3 regions of the Isoptericola sp. S6320L genome follow, and region 2 is predicted to be linked to each of the others. Evidence: riboswitches for the same ligand, from Rfam matches in the RefSeq annotation. Region 2 holds a riboswitch; each other region holds the start of a gene.
The links. Region 2 has a riboswitch for cyclic di-AMP ahead of MWU57_RS04380 (C40 family peptidase). Riboswitches for the same ligand answer to the same signal wherever they lie in the genome.

Region 1: another riboswitch for cyclic di-AMP. It lies ahead of MWU57_RS11505 (C40 family peptidase); the one in region 2 lies ahead of MWU57_RS04380 (C40 family peptidase).
Region 3: another riboswitch for cyclic di-AMP. It lies ahead of MWU57_RS06795 (M15 family metallopeptidase); the one in region 2 lies ahead of MWU57_RS04380 (C40 family peptidase).

The regions. Positions count from the first base shown of each region.
Region 1 is NZ_JALKAT010000019.1:33,399-35,657, forward strand. Features, by position in the region: gene MWU57_RS11505 (C40 family peptidase) at 186-1,061, opposite strand; cyclic di-AMP (ydaO/yuaA leader) riboswitch at 1,063-1,207, opposite strand; gene MWU57_RS11510 (septum formation family protein) at 1,533-2,259, opposite strand, start outside.
Region 2 is NZ_JALKAT010000005.1:2,194-4,452, reverse strand. Features, by position in the region: gene serC (phosphoserine transaminase) at 1-119, opposite strand, end outside; gene MWU57_RS04385 (metal-dependent transcriptional regulator) at 224-922, shown strand; cyclic di-AMP (ydaO/yuaA leader) riboswitch at 1,083-1,261, shown strand; gene MWU57_RS04380 (C40 family peptidase) at 1,264-2,061, shown strand.
Region 3 is NZ_JALKAT010000008.1:64,567-66,825, forward strand. Features, by position in the region: gene MWU57_RS06790 (basic amino acid/polyamine antiporter) at 1-923, opposite strand, end outside; cyclic di-AMP (ydaO/yuaA leader) riboswitch at 1,134-1,285, shown strand; gene MWU57_RS06795 (M15 family metallopeptidase) at 1,374-2,259, shown strand, end outside.

The DNA.
Region 1 (2,259 bases), on a different contig from region 2:
TCGCGTGTGGCCGGGCCGGTTCCGGCGCGGTGCTCCCAGCCTGGCCGGGGCGGTGTCGTCGTCGCTTCTGGCGGGAGGGGGAACGTGGCCTACGACTTTTGGGGGAACGCCGCACGCCCGTGCCCGGCACGGCTCGAACAGGTCGAGCCGTGCCGGGCACGGGCGTGCGGTGCGTGCGGTGCGCGTCAGACGCGGACGAACGTGGGGTTGTCCTGCCACATCTTGCGCTTGACGACGCCGACGCCGGGACGCGCCGACTCGATGATCTTGCCGTTGCCGGCGTAGATCGAGACGTGGCCCGGGGTGTAGACGATGTCACCGGGGCGGGCCTGGGACCGCGAGACCGCCTTGCCGGCCCGCTTCTGCGCGGACGTGGTGCGCGGCAGGTTCTTGCCGGTCGCCTTCTTGTACACGTACGAGGTGAAGCCGGAGCAGTCGAAGCCCGACGACGGGCTGGTGCCGCCGTAGGAGTAGCGGTAGCCGACGTACCGGTTGGCGACCTGGACGACCTTGGCCCCGCTCGTCTGCTTCGCCTTCACCCGGATGGTGCGGTGCTTCTTGACCTTGGCCAGGCCGGTGGACTTGGCGGGCACGACGGTCAGGCGGATGCGGTTCTTGCCGACGTCGTAGTGCTTCAGCAACGGCTTCATGCGCACGATGCCGTTCTTGTTGAGCTTCTTGACGTTGACCTTCTTGCCGTCGACGAAGAGCCGGACCCGGCCCTTGACCGCGTCGCCGCCCTTCGTGGCCTGGACGGTGAACCGGGGACGGGTGCTGCCCTTGCCCTGCTTGGCGGTCTTGCGCGAGACCGACACCTTGACGACGGGCTTGGAGGTCCGGGCCGTGACGAGCCCGTGGCCGGTGGTCGAGAGGCCGGCCGTCGAGGTGGCCGCCGCGGTGGACGGGGCGGGTGCTGCCGAGGCCTGGCCGGCTCCGGCGACGAGGGTGCCACCGGCGAGCGCGGCGGACAGGGCGATGGCGACGGTCGAGCGTCGCAGGCGCGGCATGCGCGCCGTGGTGGCGTCCTGCGGGCGCGCACCACTGTGGTGAGTGATGGACATGCTGACCTCTCGAGCCTGCGAGATGAGCTGTCGGATGAGGCCGAGAAGTGATGGCCCGCCGTCGTGGGACGGCTTAACCCCGAGGGCGGCACGAGTCCGCCCGAAGAACGTGGTTCTCCCGCTGCTGCCGTGGGTTCGGTGATGCCGGGCCGCCGGCAGCACTCGGCTTGCGGCCCGACCGTTCACCCCAGACGTGGGGCGACCCGCGAACGCTAACGACGGATCCCGGTCAGATCACAGTCGGATAACGGTGAGTTGCAGGGTCGTTCGCGAAGAACCCGTGAAGAAATCCGTCCGGGAGAACATCGGGGGCGAGTGCGGCAAATGCCGCTATATCTCGCCGGGCGCGGACAGATCGGCGGTCGATATGTCGTCGATGCCCGGTCCTGGCAGCTCGACGCGCGGGGCGCACCGGCACCATCGATGCAGGTCGGGCGCGGATCTTCACAACTCGGCGGCCCCTGGGCAGGCTCACTCCAGCAGGGTGCCGGTCCGCGGCGCGGCCGAGACGGTCACGCAGAGCCCGGCGCGGTCGCCCGCTTCCCACGACTCCTCGCTGGGTGTCCACAGGACCCACGTCAGGTCGTCCGCCAGCCCGGAGGCCTCCGCCCGCGCGCCGACCAGCTCGGGGGTGCACGCCCGTGCGGCGCGGGCCTGCACGACGTCGGCGCCCGGCCACACCTCGTCGACCGTCGAGTCGTGCCGCCCGACGACCTGGGCGACGTGCGCGTCTCGGCACGGCACCACCTCGACGGTGCCGACCGTCGCGGAGTCCGGCACGTCGGCCAGGCACGAGCCCAGCACGAGCTGGACGGCGTTCACCGTGCCGGGCTCCGCGACGTCGCCCGCCACCGGCTCCCAGGCCCGGTCGTGCGCGCGGTTCACGAGCCACGAGCCGCCCGCCGCCGCCACCACGACCAGCACCACCACGCCCAGCACGGACAGCACCCAGCCCCGTGCCCGACGGCGCGCGGCGGCCCGGGCGGCGGGCGTCGGCCCCCCGGGGGCGCCCCAGCGCGCCCCGTAGGCGGTCGGGTCCTCCGGCGTGGCCAGCCCACCCGCCGGGACCGGCCGGTCGACCGGGGTGCCGCCGTCGGCCCCGGGGTGGCCCGGAACCGCCGGACCGGCGGGACCTGCCGGCTCCACGGAACCTGCCGGACCTGCCGCGCCGGGGCCGGGGGAGACGAACAGCGGGTCC
Region 2 (2,259 bases):
GGGCGGGTCGGGTCCCCGGCCGTCCCGAGGGCCATGACCTGCGCGGTGCGGACCTTCGAGGGGCCGGAGCCGAACCGGCCGTCCGACGGCAGCAGCGACGAGGGGATCTGCAGGGTCATGGGGGCTCCGTGGCTCGCGTGGTGTGTCCGGCCGCACGGGGGCGGAGGTCGGATCGGTGACGTGTGCGAATAGACTAGGCCCGGGCCTCAAGACGGGAGTGGACGTGACCGACCTGATCGACACCACCGAGATGTACCTGAAGACGATCTACGAGCTGGGCGAGGAGGGCATCACGCCGCTCCGCGCGCGGATCGCGGAACGCCTCGGGCACTCGGGACCGACGGTCTCGCAGACCATCGCGCGGATGGAGCGCGACGGGCTCGTGGTCGTCACGGGCGACCGTCACCTCGAGCTCACCGACGACGGCCGGTCGAAGGCGACGCGGGTCATGCGCAAGCACCGGCTGGCCGAGCGGCTGCTCACCGACGTCATCAAGCTGGACTGGGAGCACGTCCACAACGAGGCGTGCCGCTGGGAGCACGTGATGAGCGATCTCGTCGAGAGGCGCCTCGTCACGCTCCTCGACCACCCGCACCACGACCCCTACGGCAACCCGATCCCCGGGCTGTCGGAGCTGGGCGAGCAGTACGAGGACGTGCCGTTCCTCGAGGGTGTGCAGTCCCTGCCGGCGTTCCTGCGCGGTGGCTCCGAGGAGGTGGCGATCGTGCTGCAGCGCATCGCCGAGCCCGTCCAGGTCGACGACGAGTTCCTCGCCCGGCTGGCCAAGGTCGGGATCGTCCCCGGCGCGCGGATCGAGGCGCGGTCGCTGGGCGACTACTACGCCGTGCAGGCGTCGGGTGCCGACGAGGGGCTCGAGCTGCCCGAGGACCTGGCCAAGCACCTGTTCGTCGCGGCGCGCTGAGCGCCTCGCGGGCGCTCAGCGGGGGCCGCGCCAGCCTTCCGGCGGGGCGCTCCCGGGCGGCGCGCGCGATGCCGTGATCGGAACGTGACATCCCTCGCCGGTTCGGGTACGGTCGGACACGCTCGCGGGAGATTCCTCCGGTGAGTACCGGGACGGACGCCTAACCCTGCCGCCGCCTCGGTTTCCACGGATGACCGCCGGCAGGAGCGGGGGACCCACTTTCGGGCACCGACACGGTGTCCTTGGGGTGAAGTCGCCCAGGACGAGAGTCCTGGGGGGCCGGGTGATTTCTCCCACCCGAACCCGACAGCTGACCTCGTAGGCGACAGGAGAGGTTGAACGTGACTGCTCGCACCACGCGTGCCAAGCACCGTGCCGCACGCCGTCCCATGCTGGCCGCGCCGTCCGCGGCTGCCGGCCGCCGGGCCGCCGTCGTGGCCACCGCTGGTGGTCTGCTCGTGTCGACCATCGGTGGCGCCACCGCTGCCCAGGCTGCCCCGGTCGACCACGACGCGGCCAACAAGCTCAGCACCGTCGACCTCGGCGCGCTGACCGACCAGGCGCGCACGGCGCTCGAGGCGGCCCCCGTGGTCACCGTCGACGCCGACGCCAAGATCACCGTCGAGAAGGTCACGGCCAAGATCGCCGAGGCGGCCGAGATCAAGGCGGCCCCCGAGCCCGAGCCGGAGCCCGTCCGCGAGGTCGCGCCGTCCCGTTCGGGCGAGCGCACCGCCGTCGACACCAGCACCAGCAGCGAGACGTCGTCCTCCTCGTCCTCGTCCACGTCGGCCGCCCCGGCCTCGGCCAACGGCTCGACGATCATCTCGATCGCCTCCCGCTACGTGGGCGTCCCGTACGTCTCCGGTGGGACCTCGCCGTCCGGCTTCGACTGCTCGGGCTTCACGCAGTACGTGTTCGCGCAGGCCGGCGTCTCGCTGCCGCGCAGCTCGTCGGACCAGCGCTACTCGGGCACCGTCGTCTCGCGGTCCGCCGCGCAGCCGGGCGACCTCATCTGGTCCCCGGGCCACATCGCCATCTACGCCGGCGGCAACACGCAGATCGACGCCCCGCGTCCGGGCAAGACGATCCAGTTCCGCAGCATCTGGCAGTCGAACCCCACGTTCATCCGCGTGGGCTGACGCCCCGTCGTACCGATCGAGGCCCCGTCGCGCAGTGCGCGGCGGGGCCTCGTCGCGTCCCGGGGCCCGCAGGGGTCGCTCGGCGCGGCGACACCGTTCCGACGAGGAGTCGTCCGGGCGGTGAGATCGAGGGCCTCAGCGGGGCGCCCAGAGGCCCCGGGAGGGGTAAGGGGGCACGTGTCGCACGTCGCCGTGACC
Region 3 (2,259 bases), on a different contig from region 2:
ATCAGCGTCCAGGCGAGGTAGGCACCCAGCACCGAGATGATCAGGCCGACGCTGACGAAGGCGGTCCCCCCGTCACCGACGGCGGCCTCCAGCACCCCGGCCATCGACGGCTGCCGGAGCTCGGCGATCTCCTCCACCGGCATGATCCCGTAGGACACCATCGTCACCGACGCGAACACCGCGAGCACGCTGCCGAACCCGAGCAGGGTCGCCCGACCGACGTCCTCCCGGCGGCGCGCGTGCCGCGAGTAGACGCTGGCCCCCTCCACGCCGAGGAACACGAAGACCGTCACGAGCATGGTGTCGCGCACCTGGTCGAAGAGGGACCCGTAGGACTCCCCCGCCCAGTTCCCGGCGAAGACGGCCGGGTCGAAGACGAAGACGGCGATCAGCACGAAGACGACGATCGGCACCAGCTTGGCCACGGTGACGACCCTGTTGATCGCCGTGGCCTCCTGGATCCCCCGCCGCACGAGCAGGAAGAACAGCCACAGCCCGGCGGACGACAGCGCGACCGCGAGCAGCGTGTCGCCGGCACCGAGCTGCGGGAACCACGCGCCCAGCGTGGACATGATGAGGACCCAGTAGGTCACGTTGCCGACGCAGGCGCTCGCCCAGTAGCCCGCCGCCGAGAAGAACCCCGTGTAGTCGCCGAACCCGGCCTTGGCGTAGGCGTAGACCCCGGCGTCGAGCTCCGGCTTGCGGACCGCGAGCCGCTGGAAGACCAGCGCCAGGGTGAGCATGCCCGCCCCGGCGACCGCCCAGGCGACGATCGCCCCGGCGACACCGGTCTCCTGGGCGAAGCGGCGCGGCAACGAGAACACGCCGGCACCGACCATCGACCCGACCACCATCGCGGTGAGGGTGAGCACGCCCACGCGGGTGCCCGTCGAGGGGCCAGCCCCGTCAGTCCGCTCCGCCATGTCGCCGCCCCACCCGCGCCGTCGGTCGCCGTCCTCGCGATCCTGGCAGGCGCCGAGGAGCAGCGCACCCGGAGGCGCACCGCAGGCGCACCCCGAGACACCATCCGGCATGCCGTTATCCGTTCGTGACAAACCCGGTCCCGGCGGGGTAGGTTCTGCCTACCTCGCCAGGTCGCGGGGTACGTCGCGCGGGCGCCGAGCCCTGTCACCGTGCGTCGTCGACCGAAGCAGACACGGGGCGGGGGAACCAACGACGGGCGCCACGGCGCCCTTGGGGTGAAGCCGACGCGCAGTGCGCGTCGGCCGGGTCAGTCTCCGACCCGAATCCGACAGCTAACCCCGAAGGCGACAGGAGATGACGATGACCAGGCACACCCGCGCGCCCGGCCGCACCGGCGGGGCGACCACGTCCAGCACCACCCCGACCCCGCGCCGCCGCGAGGGGGCCCGATGAGCCGGGCGCGCCGCGGCCGGCACTTCGCCGAGCCGCCCGCCCGCGCTCCCCGCGCGACCCGCTCAGCCGGTGCGACCCGCTCAGCCGGTCCGACCCGCTCGACCGGTGCCGCGCGCGCCGCCCGTCCGCCCCGCGCTGGCCGGGTCGGCGCCGGATTCGCCCTCGCGCTGGCCACCGCGTCCGCCGTCGTCGCCCCCGCCGTCCTGCCGGAGGAGGCCAACGCCGAGGGCAGCGCCACCACGACCATCGACCCGGCGACCCTGGCCGCGGCCGAGCGGGCCGTCGCCGAGCGGTCCGACGGTGCGGCCGCCTCGCGTTCCGGCACGGCCCGCGCACCACGCTCCGTGGAGGCCGTCGTCGTCGACCAGGGGGCCAAGGTGTCCCGGGACGGCGACCGCATCGACCGGGACGCGATCAAGATCGTGCCGGCCGAGCCGGCACCGGCCGCGCCGGACGAGCGCGTGCCGCCACCGGGCTGCGACCCGAGCATCGACCCTCAGGGCAGCAACGGCCGCCTCTCGACGGCCGACCTCTGCGCGCCGTGGGACGGCGCGGTGCTCCTGCGCGCCGACGCCGCGACCGCCCTCGCCGCGCTGAACGACGCGTACGTCGAGCAGTTCGGCGAGCGGATGTGCATCACGGACGGCTACCGCAGCTACGACCAGCAGGTCGTGCTCAAGGGCCTGAAGCCGGGCCTGGCGGCCACCCCGGGCACGTCGAACCACGGCTGGGGCCTGGCGATCGACATCTGCCCGGAGTCGTACTCCGGCGACCGCTGGGCCTGGCTGGCCGAGCACGGCCCCGCGGCGGGGTGGACCAACCCGGCCTGGGCCCGCCAGGGCGGTGCGGGACCCTACGAGCCGTGGCACTGGGAGTTCTCCC